3 regions of the Protofrankia sp. CiT1 genome follow, and region 3 is predicted to be linked to each of the others. Evidence: predicted binding sites of a transcription regulator. Region 3 holds the regulator's gene; each other region holds the start of a gene.

Region 1 (8,824 bases), on a different contig from region 3:
CGTGTTCAGGACCTGTACGATCCGCCGGCTGGCGGCGGCACGGCTGATGAAGTACTCAGGGTCGAAGCCGCCGAGCAGCCTGCCGCCGCCGAACTGGGCGGGCTTGGCGGGCATGGTTGAGGACAGCCGCTGTTCCGCGACGGCGAGTTCCGCGGAGCGGGTCTGGCGTAGCAGGTTGATGCCCTGTTGCCAGGATCGTCGGGCGCTGGCGATGTCGTCCATCTGCGCGAGCATGTCCCCGCGGCGGATCAGGACGCGCGGTTCCCACAGCGGGTCGGGCAGGGCCGCGAGCAGCGTCAGGGATTCGTTGTACGCGGCGAGCGCGCGTTCCAACCGCGTCTGGCTGCGGTAGAGGTCACCGAGGCGGCGCAGCGCGTATGCCTGCAGCGGCCGGTTGTCGAGATCCCGCGCGATGGACAGGCTCGTCGACAGGCAGGTGACGGCCTCGGAGAGCTCCTGGCGGTTGCCGTGGCACATTGCCAGGCACACCAGCGTCTCGGCCTCCGCGGCCGGGCTGTTGGAGCGGCGGAACAGTTGCAGCGCGCGGTCGAAGAGCTCCGTCGCCTCGTCGAACCGGCCCTTGCCGCGGCAGGCATCGGCGAGCCCGTGCAGGCTGCGTGCCTCGCCGAAAGCGTGATCGATGGCAGTGAAGATTTCGTAACTACGGGTGAAGCGTTCAGTGGCGAGATCGAGGTGGTCGCGTGCCGCGCTGTTCGCGTCGACCGCGGGCTGGTCGTCCGGGTCGGTGCCGGAGGCGCTCAGACGCCAGAACGCCTCCTCGAAAGCGAGGAGGATGTTCCGGTCGCCGAGACCGCACAACATGATGGCCTCAGCGAGTGGGTCGCCTGCCCGGCGAGCCGCCGTCAGGCCCAGACCGTGCGTCCGATCCCAGTCGTCCCAGTAGCCGTTGAACTCGTAGAACCGGGCGGCCGCCGCGGCCAGCCGCCACGTCATCTCGTCGAGTTCCCGCGCGGATGCCTGCTCGATCAGGAGGTGAAGGTTGATCCGCTCGATGCCGAACCATACCAGCGGCCCCGCGGCCAGCGCGGAGACGATGTCGTCCGCTGACGTGGAACGCGCGACCGGGTTGTCGATCGTCAGTGACCTACCCGGCGAGAAGACCGCGGTCGCGCGGTCGATGACGGTCAGGTAGGCCGAGAGCAGCCTGGTCAGGGCGGGGCGCAGTTCGTCGCCGACGGTGTTCAGCGGCCCGGCTTCAGCCGGTGCTGTCGCGGCGGTGGGCTGTTCCTCGGTGGGCTGTGCTGTCCTGGTGGGCTGTGCTGTCCTGGTGGGCTGTGCCCCAGCGGGGGAAAGGTCACCGTGCTCCGCCAGCTCCCCGGCGCGGCGAGGAAAGCCATTATCGGGTGGCCGCTGGCCGATCGGGCATTCTCGCGCGAACACCCGCATCAGATCGTGGAAGCGGTAGCGGGTCTGCCCTGCCTGGTCGGGGCCACGTCGTTCCAGGAGCTGGGCGTCGGCGAGCCGGTCAAGGATGTCCTCGGCCTCGTCGCTGCCTATGTCGAGCAGAGCCGCCGCGGCCCAGGGCGCGAAGTCGACCATGTTGGGGAGGGCGAGGAGCCGGAAGGCCTGGCGCTCGTCCTCGGGCCGGCCGACGTAACTCAACGCGAAGCTGGCCCGGACCTCGAGGTCACCGAGTTCCAGCCAGGACAACCGGTCACGCTCCCCAGTGAGCCGGCTGGCTACCCGGGCCAGCCTCCAGTGCGGGTGAGCGGCGATCTTACGGCCGGCGATCTGGATCGCCATCGGCAGGTAGCCGCAGAGCCCGGCGATGTCGCGGGCGGCTTCGGGCTCGGCTTCGACCCGTTGGTCGCTGGTGAGTTTCGCCAGCAGCGCGACGGCTTCGGCCGGGTACAGGACATCGATGGTTCGGTGATAGGCGTCCAGGCTGTGCAGGCCGGAGCGGCTGGTGACGATGACCGCGCAGCCGGGAGTGGCGGGCAGCAGGCGCCGGATCTGAGCTTCGTTGGCGGCGTTGTCCAAGACGATTATCATGCGCCGGTTGACGAGCATGCTGTGGTACAACTCGGCAAGGTCGTCCGGGTCGGTGGGCACCGCGGTTCTGGTTACTCCAAGCGCCTGTACAAGCCGAGTCAGTACCTTGATCGGATCCAGCGGAGACGGCAGGCTGCCCCGTAGGTCAAAGAACAGGCTCGGGTCGGGGAAGTGCTCGCGGGCCTGATGGGCCAGGTGAACAGCCAGCGCGGTCTTGCCCGCTCCCGGCTTACCCGCGATGGCGACGACGACGGTGCCTTTGGCCAGCGCGTCCGGGTCGGTCAGAGCAGTGAGGATCTTGGTCTGGATGGTGTCGCGGCCGGTGAACTCGGCGACGTCCGGTGGCAGCTGGTACACCCCGAGATAGGGCGGTTTCGGTGGCGCCGGGCGTTCCAGCGCGCGTGGCGGTGTCCAGTTCAAACTGGGCGCCTCCCGCAGAATATCCTCTTGCAGCCGGCGCAGCAGACTCGAGTCGAGACCGTGGGAACGCAGGGCGTCGAGCCCGTCACGGCACGCCTGCGTGGCATCTTCCAGCCGGTTGTCCCGGTACAGGGCGATGATGAGATCTTTGCGTAGCCCGTCGTCGTGTGGGTACTGGGTGACCAGCGCCCGGAGCTCGCCGATGGTCTCCCGGTGGCGGCCCAGCGAGAGGTCCGCGGAGATCCGTGTCCGCCGGACATCGCGGTGCAGCTCATCGAGGCGCTGGATGTGGGCGGCGGCGAAGGTGTACTCGGCGACATCCGTGAGTGGCTGACCCCGCCACAGGCCCTGGGCGGCCTGTAACGGGGCGATCGCGGCGACCGGATCTCCGTCCTCGACGGCGCGGCGGCCTTGCCCGAGCAGGGTACGGGCCCGGGTGGCGTCGATCTGCTCGGGGCTCACCCGAAGCGAGTACCCCGAGCCGTGGCGGACGAGGAGCCGGCTGCCTCTGGCCGGGTCGAGCCTGCGGCGCAGCTCGCTGATGTGCGTCCGCAGCGTTGCCAACGCCCGGTCCGGGGGGTGACCGTCCCAGACCGCCTCGATCAGGCGGTGGGTTGTGACGATCTGGTCGACGTTCAACAGCAGGACCGTGAGCAGCGTTTTCCGTTGCTTTCCGCCAAGAATGATCACATTGCCGTCGCGGGTGGCCTCGGTGGGGCCGAGGATTGCGAAATGCAGGTTCTCTTTGTCTGGCATGTGACCTTCTCGCGCCGATCCCGTCTGATTACGATATCTGGGGATACCTGATTCCGGGGGCCGCGCTTCTTCGGGCCGCCGACGGCGCGGCCGTGCTGTCGGCGTATCTGGGAGGTGAGGATCGTGTCGTCTGTGATCAGATTGCTCGCTGGCGCGGGCTGGCCCGGTGTTTTTGGGTCGCCACCGCAGCGTGCGTCGTGGGTGCCGCTGTCGCAACCACTTCGCGTGCGTGGGCCGAGTCGGATGGGCGACTGTTACCGATACGAGGCATCGCGGGCTCTCTCGTCCGCGGTCCGCGCGGCTGCCGCGGTTGATTCCGTATTTTTGTCAACGGAACATCAATTTTCGCTCTGATCGCATGTGTACGACTGGTTGATGACTGCTTGTTCTGCTTGTTCTATCAGGCCCGCTCGCCCGAGGGCCGAGGAGCAACAGGAGGGTATGTCGATCATTATGGACACATCGACGAAGGAGACAGCACGGTCAGGACTTCTGCATGAGGTGGCGCTGGGCACCGTCGACGGCAGACCGGACCAGGTCGTGCTGGTCGCGGATGGCAGGCGCGTCGCCGCGATTCTCGCGGACTGGGATGAGCACCGCCGGGTTGAGCTGATGGTCGAGGGCCGGCTGCTGGCGTTGGAAGCTGATCCTGATGGCCGTGGGCTACGGGTGTTCGATCCCGTTACGTCGATTCCGCTGGTTGCTTTTCGGTCGGCGCGCCGCGGTGGTGGCGGTACGGTCGAACTTCCGGGCAGCCGTGCGGTGCGTTGGGTCGTTCCCCGCGGTTCCGTCTTTGAGTGCGGCTTTCTGAGCAGCCGGGGTGGCGGTCTCATCCGGTTCGCCCATGACGGCACCGCGCTGGTGCTTGTGGACGACGATCATCGTCGGCGCGGAGGTATTCACGACCCGTTGGTTCTTCTGACGCTGGGCTGGTTTCTGCTGGTGAAGAGCCGACGGCGGCACGATCACGGTTCTTTCGCGTCACCGCAGCCGGCGGCCCAGGTCTGTGCGGCCGCGTAAGGGCCGCCGGTGGTGTGGTTATGGTCTTGTTTTCCGCGTCACCGGCGGCCGGGTCCGCGCGGCACGGCCTGATTCGCGCGCTGATAACCACCGGCCGCCGCGATGGATGCCGAGCGGCTCAGCCGCCGGGAACGTGTTCGCGGCCGCTGCGGTAAACGGCCGCCGTCTTCCGTCCGGCGGCCCGTTGCGGCCGGCGATGTTGACGACCTGCCCCGGTCGGGGTTTACTCCTTTCAGAGTACGAACACGCGTTCGATTCATGGAAGGAGTGGTCATGAGCCGGCGGAGTGTTGACCAACACGCTGCATGTGCCGCACCTGCTCTGACTCGGGAACGTTCTGGCGTACGAACGGTGCTCCCGGTCGCGGGGCTGCCTCGCCGTTCCCGTGACGAGCTGCTCCTGGCCGCGCGTCACGGCCTTGACGAGGCGAGCCTCGCCCAGCTTCCCGGCCAGCGGTACGCGCTGGCCCATATGGCGGCGTTGCGTGCCGCCGCGGCCGTCCTCGCTGATCGAGCTCAGGCCCGTCCCGGTCACCGTGGCCGGCCGGTGAGCGTCTGGCGGCTACTTGCGACGGTGGCGCCTGAACTGGCGGAGTGGGCCCAGTTCTTCGCCGCCGGTGCGGCGAGGCGGGCGGCGGCCGAGGCGGGCCTACCGGTGGTCGGTACCCGCGATGCCGATGACTTGGCCCGTCAGGTCGAAATCTTTCTCACGACGGTGGAAACAACATTGGGTCTGCCGTCACAGGCGGCGCTGCCAGCTATGGTTGTCGGGCCGGTCAGATCTTCCCGAGACTGAACGCACCCGCTCGTGTTCGGTGCGTGCCGCTTCGGGCGCGCGGTGCCGAGCGCGCCTTTGATCGCGTGCGTGGCCGTTTCGGCGTCGGCGCGATCCGGCCGGCGCCGCTGATGGCCCCTCCCGGCGTGAGGCGGGATGGGCGGGGGGAGGACTGACGGCAGGACGAACCGATCGGTCTGTCTCGGCATGGTTGGTTGCCTACCGCGCCCGCCCAGTCATGCCTATTCTTGGGTGTCAGGTTCCGTCTGCCGGACCTGCCGGTCGTGGGAGGAGCGTCGATGCCGCTCTCGGAAAACGAGCAGCGCCTGCTGGATCAGATCGAGCGCGCGCTCGTCGAGGACGATCCGAAGTTCGCGAGCACGGTCCGCTCGACGAATCCCCGTACCTACCTGCTACGCAGGGTTCGTCGCAGCGTTCTCCTGTTCCTGTTCGGATTGGTTGTCCTGGTCATCGGGGTCGTGCTCAACCGGACGCCGTTGATCGTTGTCTTCGGTGTGCTCGGCTTCGTGCTGATGCTGTTCGCGGCGTCACGTGGTGCCGCGGATCTTCGCCGGATCGGTGGCCGCGGTGGTGAGCTGAGCGGTCGTCATCCGGCAGCCTCACGTCGCCGAGCACGTGCCTCAGCGGCTGAGCGTCTTGAGGAACGCTGGCGTCGCCGGTGGGAGGACCGGGACGGCCGCTGACGCCTGAGCGGGCCCATCAGCAGCTGGGTGGCTTCCAGCGGGTCACTTCAGGCGGGCTGTCCGGCCGAGCACGCCCAGCGCCCCTACCACCGACCGTGGAGCAAGTACCGCGCGTGCCCGGTCAGTGCGTGGTGCCGCCGTTCGCAGCAGTCGTGCGACCAGTTGCAGGTCGCGTCCGATCTTTTCGTTGGCGCTGGAACCGGCTATTGCCGACGGCGCGTAGCGAGCGAGTTCCTCCGCCTCGACAATCCGGAGCAACGCGGCTCGGGCCGCCTCGGCGTCCGACGCTCGAATCTCCGGGCTGGCAGCGATGTGGTCGGCCAGCCGCAGCGCACTGGCCCGCGGCGACTCGTTGGGCCGCAGCGGTACCCCAAGATCGAATGTCAGGTCCGCGAGCTCGGCCCAGGCCGCGTGCACGCGGGCATCCGCGGTTGCCGCTCCCGCGTGATCGGCTGAGCCGCCTGTCATAGCGGTGGCGAGCCGGCGCCGACGGCGCGTGACCCGCACCAACGCCGGCAACAGCAGCACCGTGACGATGCCTGTCCCGGCCAGAGTCCGGGAAAGCCAGCGGATGATCGTCGGCAGGGGGCTTTCCGCGGAACGTGTTTTTTCGGAAGCTTTCGGCTCTGGGCTTGGCGTGCTGTCCCGGACGGCGTCGGTGTCCGGGCCCGTGCTGGGGGCCACGCCCGGGGTGGTGGCTGACGGTGTGGCCGACGGACTCGCGCCCTGGCCGGCCGGATCGGAGGCCGCGGCATAGGTGGGGGTGATGGTTCCGTCGGTGCGGGGGGTCGGCTCGAAGGAAACCCAACCGGCGCTGGCGAACCACGCCTCCGGCCAGGCGTGCGCATCCCTGTTAGTGATCAGATAGCTGCCGTCGGCCTGCCTGGCCCCCGGGACAAAGCCGATCACCACCCGGGCTGGGATGCCGAGCGTCCGCAGCAGCACCGTCATCGCGGAGGCGAACTGCTCACAGTAGCCACGTCTGGTTTTGAACAGGAACTCCGTCAAGGCTCCGTCCTGCGCGGTCGGGGCGCCGTTGAGATCGTAGATGAAGGTGGTGTCATGGAGGTACTTCTGGATCGCGAGGGCCTGCTGGTAGGCGTTCACGCGGGTCCCCGCTATCTCCCGGGCGAGCTTCTCGACCCTCGGGTCGGTACCGGGAGGCAGCTCCGTGTCGATCTTTATATCGGCTGGGAAGGTCCGCGGGGAGGCCATGAGCTGGCTTGGGAGCGGATCGGGAGTGGAGGCTTCCACCTGGTAGTGCGCACCGGCGGTAGTGGTCCGGGTGCTGAAGACCGTGCCGGTGTCGGTGGACAGCCGCCAGTCACTGCCAGAAGCAAGGCCTTCGATCCTGCTCGGGGTGCCCGGAAGGGGAAGGTAGCGTTCCGTCAGGACCGTCGACACGTCGATTGTCGCTGACACCGTGCTGACCCGGGTGCTGCGGTCCGGGGCGGGCAGGCCGTCGCTGATCCTCGCCTCACTGGTGGCGCGCAGTGACCGGAGAGTGAATCGCTGTCCGTCGAACTGCTCCAGCGCGGTGAGTCGCAGGTATCTGGGCGTGGCCGTGCGCACCGACAGCAGGGTGGTCGGTTGGCTCGCATGCAGCTGTTGGGACAGCGAGACGAGCGGCGGTAGCACGATCGCCGAAGCCGGGCCGGTGTAGCGGGTGACGCCCTGTTGGCGCGCCAACGGTCCCACCCCGTCAAGGGATGGCAGGACCGCCGGGACGGCCAGCGCGCACATCACCGCGCACAGGGCGATCCCAACGGCGAGGCTCCTCGCGTTGTTCGGTAGGGCGGCCTGCGCCGAGCCGGTAATCGGCTTTCCCCAGCGTTCGACCGTCTGCTTCCACTCCATCACGAGCAGGAGCAGGAATCCCATCGCGCCGAGCAGGTAGGGAACCACTCCGACACCATGTGGCAGCACGGTGGCGGGCAGCATGAACAACGCCAGCAGGGGAAGCCCGGCGAGCGTCGGGCGCCGGATCGTGACCGCCAGCAAGTCGACGATCAGTACGACGCAGTAGACACCGATGACGGTCAGCACCACCAGGCCCGGACGCTGCGGCACCGGCGCGGCGAGCTGCGAGACGTCGTCGCGGCCAGCTATGATCAGGGAACGCAGCGCATCCACCGTCCGCCCGGTCGGCAGCAGGCCGGCGACGGCGGTTTCACGCGCGTACAACGCCGTGACCGTGATCAGAAGACCGAGCAGCCCGGACACAATCCCTACCGGGATGGCCAGCCGTAGCGCCCGTGCCAGCGTGGTCGTGCCCACAGCTACCGCGGTGGCCACGACCACGGGGCCGAACCACCACCAGAAGCCGTCGAACAACGGCGCGAGCGCGGATGCGCACAGCAGCGACGCCAGCGCAGCCCCGGCAGTGGGAACGAGCTGGAGCCGGGAGGTCACAGCGCGGCCCCGGCCCGCGTGTCCATGGGCAGCGCGCGGCCCGGTTCCGCCGCCGGCTTCGACGCATGTTCCGATACCGGTCCTGATACTGCTTTCGAGGTCGGGCTCCCGCCCGCGACCGCGTCCCCGCCGGGTCCGCCGGTGGTCGGATCCGGTGTCCGCGGGCTGTCGTGGATCATGCCGCCCGCGGCCGGCTCGGGTGTGGCGGCGCCTGTTCCGCCACCCCGCGCTGGCCCCTTGCCGGTCGTTCCCGGCCACAGCGCGGTGAGCCTGTCGCCATACCTGGCGATGATCACCGTCCAGCCGTGGCGCTGGAAGACCGCGCGGCACGCCTGCAGGCCTTCGGTCCCGCTCGCGGAACGCTCCCCCTCGTCCCAGGTCGCCACGTTGACCAGCAGGACGATCGCGGCGGCGTCGCGCGGGCGCGCTCGGGCGAGGACCACGGCCTGCGCCGGATCGGTACGTCCAAGGATCGCGACCACCATGGAGCTGTCAGCGGTCCGCAGACGGCTGTACACGCGCTGCGTCGAAAGGGTGTCGGTGGTGTTCACGACCGCGAGCTCGTCCAACAGCGCGGCCGGGTTGCGCGACCCCCTCGCCGCGGCCGGGGCCGGGGCGTTGTCACAGATGAGCCGTACCGCCTTGCCCATCCCGGTCAGGTACACAGCGATCGAGGCAGCCGCGCCGACAGCCCATTCGAACGAGGACATGGGCCCCTGACCGGC
Region 2 (5,767 bases), on a different contig from region 3:
CTGGCGATCCATCCACCCGGACGCCGCTCACTGATCGAACGCCCTATCCTCGAGCACCCTCAGTCGAAACGACTCTAAGTCGAAACGACTCAACTATTCTGAGCGTCACCGAAGACGGAACACACAAAACGATCATTCTAGGACTCCCATGAACGCTGACCGGCTCACCGCCCGCTCCCAGGAAGCACTCTCCTCCGCAGTCAGCCGCGCCACCGGCGACGGCTCGCCGCTCGTCGACCCGCTTCATCTGCTGGTAGCCGTCCTGAGCCAGCCGAACGGGGTGGCGATCGACCTGCTCGACGCCATCGAGGCCCCGCTCGCCCAGGTACGCGCCCGCGCGGAAGCGGCGGTCAGCCGGCTGCCACACGCCACCGGCGCCAGCGTCTCCCCGCCGCAACTGTCCCGGCAGCTCATCACCGTCCTCGACAACGCCGAGCGGCAGGCGAATCGGCTCGATGACGAATACACCTCGGTCGAGCACCTGTTGGTCGCGCTCGCGGAGGAGGGCGGCGAGGCCTCCCGGGTGCTGACCGAGTTCGGGGCGACGGCCGAGACCCTGCGCGGAGCCTTCGACACCGTCCGCGGCGGTGTCCACCGCGTGACCAGCCGCGATCCCGAGGGCGCCTACCGGGCGCTGGAGAAGTTCTCCGTCGACCTGACCGAGCAGGCGCGGGCCGGCAAACTCGACCCGGTTATCGGCCGCGACGCCGAGATCCGACGGGTTGTGCAGGTCCTGTCCAGGCGGACGAAGAACAACCCGGTCCTCATCGGCGAACCGGGCGTCGGCAAGACCGCGATCGTCGAAGGCCTCGCGCTGCGGGTCGTCGCCGGTGATGTTCCGGAGTCCTTGCGCGACCGGCGCATCGTCTCGCTCGACCTCGGGTCGATGGTTGCCGGGTCGAAACTGCGGGGCGAGTTCGAGGAGCGGCTGCGGGCCGTCCTCAACGAGATCCGCTCCGCCGAAGGCCGGCTCATCACGTTCATCGACGAGCTGCACACGGTGGTCGGTGCCGGCGCCGCCGAAGGTTCCATGGACGCCGGCAACATGCTCAAGCCCATGCTCGCCCGCGGCGAGCTGCGCATGATTGGCGCGACAACCCTCAACGAGTACCGCACCCGTATCGAGAAGGACCCAGCCCTGGAGCGCCGGTTCCAGCCGGTTCTGGTCGGCGAGCCGTCGACGGAGGACACCATCGGCATCCTGCGCGGGCTCAAGGAACGCTACGAGGTGCACCACGGTGTTCGCATCACCGACGCGGCCCTCGTCGCCGCCGCCACGCTGTCCGACCGGTACGTCAGCGGGCGCTTCCTGCCTGACAAGGCCATCGACCTTGTGGACGAGGCCGCGTCCCGGCTCCGGATGGAGATCGACAGCCGGCCGGTGGCCATCGACGAGCTGGAGCGGGCCGTCCGGCGCCTGGAGATCGAGGAGATGGCTCTGGCCAAGGAGAACGACAAGGCATCCAAGGACCGTCTCGGCCGCCTCCAGCGCGAACTCACCGAGAAGCGGACGGAGCTGTCCAGCCTGACCGCTCGCTGGCAGCGGGAGAAGAGCTCCATCGTCGAGGTCCAGAAGGTCAAGGAGGAGCTGGAGAACGCCAAGCGGGCCATTGAGGTCGCCGAACGCGACCTTGACCTGGCCAAGGCCGGCGAGCTGCGCTACGGCACGATCCCCACCCTGGAGAAACGGCTCGCCGCGGCAACCGACGCGCTGCCCGGCGCGGACGAGGCAGACGGCGCAATGCTGAAGGAGGAGGTCGGCCCGGACGATGTGGCCGAGGTCGTCGCCTCCTGGACAGGAATTCCCGCCGGCCGGCTGCTGGAGGGTGAAAGCGCCAAACTGCTTCGGATGGAGGACGAACTACACAGGCGTGTCATCGGTCAGCGGGCCGCGGTACGTGCTGTTTCCGATGCCGTGCGCCGTGCCCGTGCCGGCATCTCCGACCCGGACCGGCCGACCGGCTCTTTTCTCTTCCTCGGCCCTACCGGGGTCGGCAAGACCGAGCTGGCGAAGGCGCTCGCGGACTTTCTGTTCGACGACGAACGCGCGGTGGTGCGCATCGACATGAGCGAGTACGCCGAGAAGCACTCGGTGGCGCGGCTTATCGGCGCGCCACCCGGCTACATCGGATTCGAGTCGGGCGGGCAGCTCACCGAGACGATCCGCCGCCGCCCGTACAGTGTGATCCTGTTGGATGAGATCGAGAAGGCGCATCCAGACGTTTTCGACATCCTCCTGCAGGTGCTCGACGACGGGCGTCTCACCGACGGCCAGGGCCGGACGGTCGACTTCCGCAGCACGATCGTGGTACTGACGTCCAACCTTGGGTCGCAATTCATCGCGGATCCAACTCTGTCGCCACAGGTGCGGCATGATTCCGTGATGGTCGTCGTCCAGGAGGCGTTCAAGCCCGAGTTCCTCAACCGGCTCGACGATGTCCTGGTCTTTGACCAGCTTGACCGCGACGACCTGGCCCGCATCGTCGACCTCCAGCTTGACCTGCTGCGAGCCCGGCTCACCGACCGGCGGATCACGCTGACGGTCACCGACGCGGCACGTGCCTGGCTGGCCGACGCCGGCTTCGACCCGGTTTTCGGGGCCCGCCCGCTGCGGCGGCTGGTGCAGACCTCGATCGGAGACTCGCTGGCCCGGGAGCTGCTCGCCGGCACCGTACGGGACGGCGACGAGGTTGTCGTGGAGGTCGACCCGAACCGCCGTGGTCTCCAGGTCCACCCCGCGGTGCATACCGGATGATCGGTTCGGACTACGGCGTGTTTCGGAAGTCGTCGTTCGATCAGGAAGGCGCGTCCAGGTGGTTCCTGGCAAGGCCGCAGGCCACACCGATACCGGATGAGTTGTATCGGTGTGGCCGAGAACGCAGCCAGAGGCCGCCTGGACGTGGCGAGCCGGACAGATGGCTTTCGAAACACGCCCTAGGGCTCACTGTCGGCGTCGGCTCTCCGGATCCGCCAGGTGCCGATGTCGTCACGGTAGAGGGTCTCGCCTTCCTCATGGAGCCTGCGATGATGCCGCCCGCATTGCAGAACAAGATTGTCGAGTTCAGTCGGCCCCCCGTCGATCCAATGCACGAGATGATGACCGTCGCAGAACGACGGCGGCCGGTCACAGCCCGGGTAGACGCATCCGCCGTCGCGGAGCTCCAACGCGCGATGCTGCGCGGCAGAGACTGTGGGAGCCTCCCGACTGAGATCGAAAATTTTGCTTTCGCCCCAGGTCAGCAGATGACTGACTCGTGCGTCGCACGCGATCCGGCGGATGGCGGCAGGAGTGATCGGCCATCCGCCGGTGAAACCAGCACGGACGGTGAGCCTGGTGGGAAACTCCGGCGGACGGACCGCCGCTGCCGCACGCGCGGGGACGGCAGAAGGGTCCGAGCCGGCTTCTGAGGCCGCCGAGGTTGCTGCCCGCACCGGCGGTAGCAACGCCGCGACCTCGACTACAGCGGTCAGCTGCGGTCGATGGCCATGCACCTGCGAAAGATCCGCCTGGCCCAGATAATGTCGGGCGATTTCGACCAGGGCGTCCGCCCGACGCTGATCCTTGGAGCGCGTATCGTCTGCCGCGGGCGCTCCTCCCATAGCCGCGTCCAAGGCCGCGGTGACAGTCTCCCCTCCTTCGGCGTCGAGCTGGCCCCGCAGGAACATCTTGCCCTCGAGCGAGGACGACACGGTCAACGCACACGCCCGATGAGCGCCGTTCCGATCTCCGCTCACGGCGTCAGGATCAGAGAGCGGATCGAACCGAGCCGCCATACCCCGCCGTGCGGGCAGATCAGCCAACCGCATACCAGCCACCCCTTCCGCCCCAAAGGAAGTCGAACTCACGTTCGAAGCATAGCCGAAGCGAAGAGCACGATCAACCCCGCGAAACGCGCGATGGGGCTGGCCCAGCACCGGCGGTAAGGTGCTGCGGTGTGCTTTTCCGGTTCATCGACTCGGCGCGGCCTGTTCGCGGGTGCGGCGCTGGTGCTTGCCGGATGCGCAGCTGGCGGCCGTACCAGCGGTGGCACCGGCAACGGCGGTGGTGACAGCGGCCGCGGCGCCGAGCCATCGGTGAGCACGCCGCCAACGGCCACCGCGGGAGTTGTCCCGCCGCCGGCGGGTGCCGCCGCGGCAACCTCCTCCACGCCGTCCGCCGGAGGCGGCCCGGCGACCGAACTGGTACGCGCGAGCTCAGGCCGTCCGGAGGTGGCGCTGACGTTCCACACCAACGGCGACATCGCTCTGGTCGACGGGCTCCTCGCCGCTGTGGCCCAGGCCCAAGTGCCGATCACCTGCATGTTCGTGTGCAACTGGCTGGAGCGGTACCCGGACTACGCCCGCCGCGTCCGGGACGCCGGACACGAAATCGGAAACCACACGTACACCCATCTCGCCGATCTTGACCGACAGAGCGCTTCCGTGGTGCGCTCGGAGGTGGAGCGCTCGCAGGAGATCATGGAGCGAGTGACCGGCGGGCCGGGGGACTACTTCCGGCCCTCAGCGATGCACCATGCCACCCCGACGGTGCTCGCCGAGGCTGGCCGGGCCGGTTACGCGCACTGCCTGTCCTACGATGTGGATCCGCTCGACTACACCGACCCCGGCGCCGACGCGGTGGTCACGCGCACACTTGCGGCGGTGCGGCCCGGCTCGGTGGTGAGCCTGCACTTCGGGCATGCGGGCACGATCCCCGCCCTGCCTCGAATCATCACCGGTCTTGGGCAGAAGGGGCTACGCCCGGTGACAGTACACGATCTTTTCGCCTGACCTCGGCCAGGCAGTCTCATAGCGCCGCGATGGATAGTGTCGGGCGATGCGAGGGCTCGCGGTTGCCGACGAGGTCCGGGTGGCGCTGGACGCGGGGCGGCCGGTGGTCGCGCTGGAGTCGACACTGATCGCCCACGGCCTGCCGCGTCCCCGTAACCGGGAGGTCGCGGCCGAGCTGGAAACGCTGCTGCGCGACCGCGGAGTGACGCCGGCCACCATCGCCGTGATCGACGGGACACCCACCGTTGGCCTGTGCCCGGATGCGCTCAGCGCAATCGCGGAGGCCTCGGATGTGGCGAAGCTGTCCGTCCGGGACCTGCCCGTCGCCTCCGCGTTGCACCGCACCGGCGCGACCACGGTCGCCGCCACGTCGCTGCTCGCCGCCCGCGCCGGCATCCGCGTGTTCGCCACCGGCGGGCTCGGCGGGGCGCACCGTGGCTGGGCCGACAGCGCGGACGAATCCGCGGACCTGGTCACGCTGGCCCGTACCCCGATCACCGTGATCTGCGCGGGGGTGAAGTCGATCCTGGACGTCGGCGCGACGCTCGAACGGCTGGAAACCCTCGGCGTGACCCTGCTCGGGTGGCGAACGAACAGCTTCCCCGGTTTTTACCTGTCCCGGACGGAGTTCGCTGTCGACTGGCGGGTGGAGGACGCGCGGCAGGTCGCCGCCGTCATGGCCGATGCCGACACGCTCGGCCTGCGCTCTGCCGTGGTCGTCGCCAATCCTGTGCCCGAGGCCGAGCAGCTCGACCATGACCTGCATGACCGGGTCCTCGCTGAGGCGCTGGCCGGGGCGGCCCGGCGGGGCCTGCGTGGGAAGGCCGTCACCCCGTTCCTGCTGGAGACGTTCCACCGCGAAACGGCCGGCGCCAGCCTGGAGACGAACATCGCCGTCGTCCGCAACAACGTGACCGTCGCCGCCGGCATCGCCACCGCCTGGGCCGCCGAAGCTGGAGCTCCGGGTGTCAGTGGAGCTCCGGGTGTCAATGGAGCC
Region 3 (8,824 bases):
GCCCGGTGACCGGGCAGGGGATCTCCACCACGACGACGCACTACATCCCGGACGCGCTACATCCCCGGATGCGTCAGTCGAGAAACTCGCGCAACCTGCTCGCGACCGCCGGCTTACGCAGTTCGCGAAGGGTGTCGCGCTCAATCTGGCGAATCCGCTCACGGGTCAGCCCGAGACGGTTACCGACCTCGGCAAGCGTGTGCTGCTTGCCGTCGGCGAGGCCGAAGCGCAGCCGCATGACCTCACGTTCACGCGGTGTGAGCCCACTCAACACGCCCTCGATCTCGTCCTGCATGGCGCCGTAGGAGGCGGCGTCCGCGGGAGAGGTGGCATCCGCATCCTCGATGAAGTCACCGAGGACCGAATCCCCGTCGTCGCCCACCGCGGTCTCCAGGCTGACCGTGTCCTGGGCGTACCGGCGCAGTTCGACGACCTGCTCGATCGGCATGTCGAGCTCCAGAGCCAGCTCCTCGTCAGTCGGTTCCCGACCGAGTGTGGAGACGAGCTGGCGCTGCAGCCGAGTGATCTTGTTGATCTGCTCGACGACATGGACCGGGATCCGGATCGTCCTGGCCTGATCGGCCAGTGCCCGACCGATCGCCTGCCTGATCCACCAGGTGGCGTAGGTCGAGAACTTGTAGCCCTTGGCGTAGTCGAACTTCTCGACCGCGCGGATCAGCCCGAGGTTTCCCTCCTGAACCAGGTCGAGCAGGGTCATGCCACGACCGCTGTACTTCTTGGCGACCGAAACCACCAGGCGCAGGTTCGCCGAGACCAGCTGCTGTTTTGCCGCATGCCCGTCCCGGACCAGGGTCCCGAGATCGCGCCGCAGCGCCGGCTCCAGGTCGGAGTCAGTGTCCAGCTTGTACTCGGCAAACAGGCCGGCTTCGACCCGCTTGGACAGCTCGACTTCCTGCGCGGCGTTGAGCAGGGGTACCTTGCCGATCTCGCGCAGGTACATGCGCACGAGATCGGCCGTTCCGGCATGCTCCGAGGTTGCGCGGGCAGCCGGTGCTCCACCTGTTGACTCCTCCTCGTCGAGAACCTCGACGCCAAGGGCTGTCAACCGGGCAGTCAGAACGGGAAGTAGTTCAAGACCGAGGTCAGCGGTCTCGAGCGCTTCGCGAAGTTCGGCGCGGCTCAATTCGCCGGATTCGCGCCCACGCGCGACAAGCTCGGCGACCTGAGTAACGTCGAGTTCGTCGGTATCATCGGGCACGGCGGCCAGGCCACGGCCGGGCACCGTGCGTGCAGGAGTGGCCGACCGACGGGTGCGCCGCGTACTTGTGGCACGCGTACGCGGCTCGTCGGGGCGCTCATGAAGTTCCAGGGCAGGCAGCGTCATCAGTAGCAGATCCGAAGGTCGGTGCGGGTGGCGGGTCTTGGTGCTTGCACGTATGGGCAACGCCTGACGGCGTCCCTCCCATTCCGCGTTCAGACACAACCGGACGTAAGCGATCGCCGGGTCTACGAAGCAGTGTAGACCCTCGCTCTCGGGACGCCGCACCCGCTGTCGCGAAGACTACCCTGCGGACCGGCCGGTGTGTCGCGAATAACTAACTATCTCTTCAGGCCCGCTCTTCAGGTCTCCGCGGCCACGATGTCAATACCGAGCCCAGGAACAACAAATCGCCAATACAGCACCAACCTCCATCGAAACCCATAAGGGTGGTTACGGTATGGCGCCGCACCCGCCGCGCAGTGACCATTCGCGCCAAACAGGGGTCCGTTGATCAGAATTCGAGAGTGGTACCGCGGGCGCGGCGCGGCGACCACTAGCTACAGCCGCTGGTGGAGCCACATTGCTCGCACACGTAGCAGCTACCGGCCGGCCGCATGGTCACCCCGCAGGTGAAACACAGCGGCGCGTCCACGGCGTTCTGCGCCGACAGCGACTCTCCCACCGGGACCTCCGCCGGCAGCGAGCCCCGCAGCTGGACCATCGACCGCACAACCGGGAAGGCATGCTCGTGCCCGGCCTGCCGCGCCTCCGTCATTGGGTCAGCTCCGGTCAACCGGTCAGTGGAGAGCTCGGCGCCGACCGTGTCGACCGGCTCCGGAGCTGACGCTACTGACGCCGACGCCGACGCCGGCTCCACGAGAGCATCAGATACGTCCACCGCGCCCGGCCCGCCATACTGCCCGGTGAGCTGACGCGCCCGCTCCTGGGCGCTCAGCACACCGAGTTCCGCGCGGGTTTCCTGGGGCAGGTAGTCCAGCGCCAAGCGGCGGAAGAGGTAGTCCATCACGGACTGCGCCATCCGGACATCCGGGTCGTCGGTCATGCCGGCCGGCTCGAAACGCATGTTGATGAACTTGCGGACGTAGGCGTCCAGCGGGACACCGTACTGAAGCGCGATCGAGATCGCAATGGAAAACGCGTCCATGACACCTGACAGGGTGGAGCCCTGCTTCGACATCTTGATGAAGACCTCGCCGAGACCGTCATCGGGATAGGACCCGGCGGTCATGTAGCCCTCCGCGCCACCGACGGAGAAGGACACCGTCCGGGAAGGCCGGATCTTCGGTAGGCGGCGACGGACGGGCTGGTACTCCTCCGGCGGCCCGCCGACAGCCAGCGCGGCCGCCGTGCCGGTGCCCGCAACCGCTCCCGCGGACCTCCTCGCGCCACGCAGGTCGGACAGCGGCTGGCCGACCTTGCAGTTGTCCCGGTAGATGGCCAGGGCCTTCAGCCCGAGCCGCCAGCCCTCGAGGTAGATCCGCTCGACGTCCTCGACCGTCGCCGAGGACGGCATGTTGACAGTCTTCGAAATAGCTCCGGACAGAAACGGCTGGACCGCCGCCATCATCCGAATATGCCCCATGGGGCTGATCGCCCGCTCGCCGATCGCGCAGTCGAACACCTCGTAGTGCTCGCGGCGCAGGCCCGGGGCGTCGATGACATGGCCGTGCTCGGCCACGTACTCGACGATCGCCTCGACCGTCTCCTCCGCGTAGTCGAGAGCCCGCAGCGCGGCGGGAACCGTCTGGTTGACGATCCGCATGCTCGATCCGCCCACCATCTTCTTCATCTTCACCAGCGCGAGGTCGGGCTCGATGCCGGTGGTGTCGCAGTCCATCGCCAACCCGATCGTGCCGGTCGGAGGGAGCAGGCTGACCTGCGCATTACGCCATCCGTGCTTCTCGCCCAAGGCGTGCGCACGGGCCCATTCAGCGGCGGCCAGGGCGAGCACCCGGGCATCATCCGCTCCGGCGTTGCGGACCGTGTCCGTCGCGGCGGCGTGCTTACGGATCACCCGGCGATGGGCCTCAGCGTTGCGCGCGAAGCCGTCGTACGCCCCCATGACGCCCGCGAGCTGCGCCGAGCGCCGGTAGGCCGCCGCGGTCATCAGCGCGGTGATCGCGCCAGCCATTGCCCGGCCGCCCTCGGAGTCATACGCGCGGCCTGTCGCCATGAGCAGCGCACCGAGATTTGCGTAGCCGATCCCGAGCTGGCGGAACGCCCGGGTCACCCGGGTGATCTCCGGGGTCGGGAAGTCAGCGAAACAGATCGAGATGTCCATCGCGGTGATGACCAGCTCGACGGCGGCGACGAACGCCTCCGCGTCGAAGGTCAGATCGTCGCGCAGGAACCGCATCAGGTTCAGCGAGGCCAGGTTGCAGCTGGAGTTGTCCAGGTGCACGTACTCGCTGCACGGATTGCTGGCGCTGATCCGGCCGGACTCCGGGCAGGTGTGCCAGTCGTTGATCGTGTCGTCGTACTGGATCCCGGGATCCGCGCAGTCCCACGCGGCCTGCGCGATGGTGCGGAACAGCGACCGCGCCCCGATGGTCTCGATGATCCGCCCGTCGATCCGGGCCCGCAGGTGGAAGTCGGTGCCGTCGAGCACCGCCCGCATGAACTCGTCCGTCACCCGAACCGAGTTGTTGGCGTTCTGGTACTGCACCGAGACGATGTCACGGCCGCCGAGGTCCATGTCGAAGCCGGCATCCCGCAACGCTCGGATCTTGCTCTCCTCACGGGCCTTGCTCTCGACAAAGTCGACGATGTCGGGGTGATCGACGTCAAGCACGACCATCTTCGCGGCTCGCCGGGTCGCGCCACCTGATTTGATCGTCCCGGCCGAGGCGTCGGCTCCACGCATGAAGCTGACCGGGCCGGACGCGGTACCGCCGGAGGAGAGCAGCTCCCTGGACGAGCGGATGCGTGACAGGTTCAGCCCGGCACCCGAGCCACCTTTGAAGATCAGGCCCTCTTCCCGGTACCAGTTGAGGATCGACTCCATCGTGTCGTCGACGGACAGGATGAAACAGGCCGAGACCTGCTGCGGTGCCGAGGTGCCGACGTTGAACCACACGGGGCTGTTGAAGCTGAAGACCTGGTGCAGGAGCATCCAGGTCAGCTCCTGCGCAAAGACCTCGGCGTCGGTCTCCGACGCGAAGTACCCGTTCTGCTGCCCGGCGGCCGCGTAGGTGCGCACGACCCGGTCGATGAGCTGGCGCAGTGACCATTCGCGCGTGGCAGCGCCCAACGCGCCGCGGAAGTACTTGCTCGTGACGATGTTCGTGGCGTTCACCGACCAGAAGTCAGGGAACTCCACCCCGCGCTGCTCGAAGTTGACCGAACCGTCCCGCCAGTTGGTCATCACGACGTCCCGCAGCTCCCAGGTGACCTCGTCGTAGGGATGTACGCCGGGCGACGTGTAGACACGTCCTACTTTCAGGCCGGTGGTCTTACCAGCGGGCCGGGTCGACTTCGTGCCGCGGGTCTCGGTCATGGCGCTCCTCGTCTGGCGGATACGGCATTAGGGCGGCGACTAGGGCGTGTTTCGGCAGCCACCTGGACGCGGCTCCCTGATCGAACGACGACTTCCGAAACACGCCGTAACCAGCTGGTGAACTACCTGGCCTGCGTCCGAAGACCGGCGATCGCGGTCTCGAAGTCCGCCAGGGAGTCGAAGGCCAGGTACACCGAGGCGAACCTCAGGTAGGCGACCTCGTCAAGATCTCGCAGTGGGCCGAGAATCGCTCGGCCGATCTCGTCCGAGGGAATCTCGGCCGCTCCGGACGCACGCAGCGTGTCCTCGACCAACTGAGCAAGCTGGGCCAGCGCGTCCGTCTCCACCGGTCGGCCCTGGCACGCCCGGCGTACCCCCGCCACCACCTTCGCGCGGCTGAACGGCTCGGTGACCCCGCTGCGTTTGATGACCCGCAGTGATGCCTCCTCGATCGTCGTGAACCGGCGGCCGCAGGACGAGCACGATCGCCGACGGCGGATCACGGCACCTTCCTCGGTCTCGCGGCTGTCGACAACCCTGCTGTCCGGGTGTCGACAAAACGGGCATCGCACGGACGATCCCCCAAAATCTTGATGACTTACACCTTCGTAACTACCACATGTTGTGGTGGACGATAGAGTCAGCCACCACGACCTGGCAAACCCGCCGGCGTGTCCAACGGTCAGGGCAGGCGAAGCGCCTGGCCCGGAACAAGATCGGTGGTGCCGAGTTGATTCATACCGGCCAGCCGCGCCACAACCACCCGGGTGTCACCCTCGGGCGCCAGCCCACGCGCTATCCCCCACAGGGTCTCCCCGGACTGGACCACATGAACACGCGCCGGCCCGCCACCCCCACGCGACGAGGCCAACGAGGTCACCCGCGCGAGAGACAGGACCAGACAGAAGACAGCCGCGACGAGGACGACCAGGACCGCCCGACCCCTCCTGGTCAACCTCAGCGGAGGCTCAGCCGACCTCTCCACCACACACTCCTTCAACCTCCGAGATCGCAAACAACGAACATCCGTTCGATCGAACTCCCGATCGAGTTTCTACCGCACGACCCCGACGGAATCGCCACGACACGCTCGAACAGACGTTTGAGAAATTCGGTCACGGCAGTTACGGTCGTACCGATGAGATGTCGGTTGTGACCACCAGCGCCGGTTCCCGGCAAAACCACTGGGTCCGCCGGGAGCGGAGTCTGCCACGACCGCGAAACGAAGGAGAACGGCAGGTATGACCACCGACCCCAACCGCACCCGACGTGGCCGGCCACCACGCGGCAGCGTGCGCGACCTGCCGGACGGGCCGGCGGACGCGTCGGGCCTGACCCCCCGCCAGCGCAAGGTGCTGGAGGTGATCCGCAATGCCGTCGAGCGCCGCGGATACCCCCCCAGCGTGCGCGAGATCGGCCAAGCGGTCGGGCTGACCAGCACAAGCAGCGTCGCGCATCAGCTCAGGATGCTGGAGGAGAAGGGCTTCCTACGGCGTGACCCCCACCGCCCGCGGGCCATGGAGGTACTTTCCGCGGACGCACCGGTCCGCCCGGCGGCACGCGACAGCCTCCGTCTCGGGGCACCAGCGATGCCGGCTGCCGGTGCCGACGGATCGGTGGTCCCGTCGGACGGCCATCGCGACGCGGCCTACGTACCCGTCCTCGGCCGCATCGCGGCGGGCGGACCGATTCTTGCCGAACAGGCGGTTGAGGAGATCTTCCCTCTTCCCCGCGAAATCGTCGGCGAGGGCACCCTGTTCATGCTGCGCGTTGTCGGGGATTCCATGGTCGATGCCGCGATCTGCGACGGGGACTGGGTGGTCGTCCGGCAACAGCCGGTCGCGGACAGCGGCGAGATCGTCGCCGCAATGATCGATGGTGAGGCCACGGTCAAGACCTTGCGTCACCGTGATGGCCATGCATGGCTTCAACCGCAGAACCCGGCCTATGCCGATATTCCGGGTGACGAGGCGGCGATCCTCGGCCGGATCGTCGCGGTTCTGCGCCGGGTCTGATCGTGGCTGGCTGTGCCGACCGGGAGAAAGCCGGACGCATGGTGGCGGTCGTCGGGCCGACGGCGGCCGGCAAAAGCGAACTTGCGATCGACCTTGCCGCCGTACTCGGCGGTGAGGTCGTCAATGCCGACTCCATGCAGCTTTACCGCGGCATGGACATCGGCACAGCCAAAGTACCGACGCGGGAGCGCAGAGGCGTCCCGCACCATCTGCTTGACATCTGGGAAATCACCCATACCGCCGACGTGGCCTCCTACCAGGCCAGAGCACGAACCGTCATCGACGATCTGCTCAGTGCCGGCCGGACCCCGGTGCTCGTCGGCGGCTCAGGGCTCTACCTCAGGGCTGTCATCGACGACCTCAGGTTTCCCGGCACCGACCCGGCGGTACGCGCGCGCCTTGAACAGGAACTGTCCGAACGTGGGGCGGCCGCGTTGCACGCCGACCTGACCGCGCGGGCGCCGAAAGCGGCTGCCGCCATCCTGGCCAGCAATGGTCGCCGCATCGTGCGCGCGCTGGAAGTGCTGGAGCTCACCGGCGGCTTCGCCGCCTCCCTACCGGAACACCGCGCGGTCTATGACGTCGTCCAGATCGGCCTCGACCATCATGACCTTGATATCCGAGTCGCCGACCGCGTGGCGGCGATGTGGGCTGCCGGCATGGTCGAAGAGGTCCAGACGCTCGCCGGTCTGGGCCTGCGCAAAGGACGCACCGCCTCACGCGCCCTGGGCTACGCGCAGGTCCTGGCGTGGCTGGATGGCGAGATCGAATCCAGCGAAGCCGCCCGGCTCGCGACCATTGCCGCGACGCGCCGATTCGTCCGCAGACAAAGGTCGTGGTTTCGCCGCGATCCCCGCATAATTTGGCTAGACCATCCCGACGTCGATCAGGTGGCGGGCATGGTCAGCTCAGCCTGACATGCGATGGGTACCGGCGACCCGTTCATCCCGGCGTCTGGAGACATCTGTGACCGCGCTCGAGCTGAACCTCGTCCCGGCCCTGTGCGCCGCGTTCGACGACGGATCGTTGCAGTTGCATTACCAACCCGAGGTTGACCTGCACAACGGGTCGGTCCCGGCGATGGAGGCGTTTCTGCGTTGGCAGCATCCCGATCGTGGGTTGATGCGCCCGTCACAGTTCATGCCGGTCGCCGAAGCGGCCGGCCTGTCCGAACAGGTCGGCCGCTGGGTGCTGCGGACCGCTGTGACGGAGGCTCGGACGTGGCACGAGATGGCTTCAGGGACCACGATCCGCCCACCTCGCCTGTGGGTGAACGTCACCGCCGACCAGCTGATCCGGCCGGATTTCGCGGCCGAGGTGGAACACCTCGTGCGTGGCCGGGGGCTGCCGCCGGGAGCCCTCGGGCTGGAGTTCACCGAACAGACTCTTGGGCTGGCGCACATCGGGGTCCCCCGCCTGTTGGCCCAGTTACGCTCGTTCGGGCCAGCGATCGGCGTTGACGGGTTCGGCACCTGGTATGCTTCGATGTCGACTCTTGATGTCCTGCCGCTGGACATGGTGAAGATCGACGGTCGGTTCCTTCATGCGATGCAACGGGACCTGGAAGGTGAAGCCGTTCTGGCCTCGATCATTACGCTGGCTCACCGACGCCGGCTGATGGTGGCGGCAGAAGGTGTCGACAGCGCCGTCATCGCATCCAGGTTGGCGGCGATGAACTGTGACCGCGGCGCCGGCCGGCTGTTCTGCCCGCCCGTTCCCACCGACGACGCCCGGATGATCGCCCTCGGCCGCGGCCGGCCAGACCGGTGGCAGCAGCGATCGGTCCATCCGCGGCGTCTTCCCGCCCCACGTCCCGCCACGCCGCCACCGTACCGATGCGCGCCCCCGCCGGTGCCGGCTGAGCACGGATCGACCATCCGGATGCAACCGTGTGTCAGAGAAGGGCAAATATGACGCTTCCCGCCGTTGAGGACACCATCCGCGACCAGTTCTTCGACGCCACCGGCGAGGGACTCGATCTCGTCGATCGAGCGGCCCTACGCCGAGTTCCGGGTCTGACGACCGAACTCGACGACGTCACCGAGGTCGAATACCGCCAGCTCCGGCTGG

What was found. Region 3 encodes LexA, which represses DNA repair genes until DNA is damaged. Its sites were predicted from a motif close to CGAACNNNNGTTCG; they were not measured.
Region 1: a site for LexA is predicted at 4,450-4,463, ahead of MJ785_RS07865 (SAV_6107 family HEPN domain-containing protein). Genes of this name have one in related genera too.
Region 2: a site for LexA is predicted at 3,838-3,851, ahead of MJ785_RS11100 (HNH endonuclease signature motif containing protein). Genes of this name have one in related genera too.

What each region holds. Positions count from the first base shown of each region.
Region 1 covers NZ_CAKJTP010000031.1:3,974-12,797, reverse strand. Annotated here, with positions in the region: gene MJ785_RS07875 (BTAD domain-containing putative transcriptional regulator) at 1-3,189, opposite strand, end outside; gene MJ785_RS07870 (hypothetical protein) at 3,643-4,209, shown strand; gene MJ785_RS07865 (SAV_6107 family HEPN domain-containing protein) at 4,561-5,004, shown strand; gene MJ785_RS07860 (DUF3040 domain-containing protein) at 5,283-5,687, shown strand; gene MJ785_RS07855 (DUF3488 and transglutaminase-like domain-containing protein) at 5,730-8,099, opposite strand; gene MJ785_RS07850 (DUF58 domain-containing protein) at 8,096-8,824, opposite strand, start outside.
Region 2 covers NZ_CAKJTP010000053.1:17,026-22,792, reverse strand. Annotated here, with positions in the region: gene clpB (ATP-dependent chaperone ClpB) at 149-2,755, shown strand; gene MJ785_RS11100 (HNH endonuclease signature motif containing protein) at 2,935-3,807, opposite strand; gene MJ785_RS11095 (polysaccharide deacetylase family protein) at 3,934-4,770, shown strand; gene MJ785_RS11090 (pseudouridine-5'-phosphate glycosidase) at 4,817-5,767, shown strand, end outside.
Region 3 covers NZ_CAKJTP010000008.1:18,994-27,817, forward strand. Annotated here, with positions in the region: gene MJ785_RS02780 (RNA polymerase sigma factor) at 74-1,345, opposite strand; gene MJ785_RS02785 (vitamin B12-dependent ribonucleotide reductase) at 1,776-4,739, opposite strand; gene nrdR (transcriptional regulator NrdR) at 4,862-5,311, opposite strand; gene MJ785_RS02795 (LysM peptidoglycan-binding domain-containing protein) at 5,422-5,727, opposite strand; gene lexA (transcriptional repressor LexA) at 5,981-6,754, shown strand; gene miaA (tRNA (adenosine(37)-N6)-dimethylallyltransferase MiaA) at 6,793-7,671, shown strand; gene MJ785_RS02810 (EAL domain-containing protein) at 7,721-8,668, shown strand; gene hflX (GTPase HflX) at 8,665-8,824, shown strand, end outside.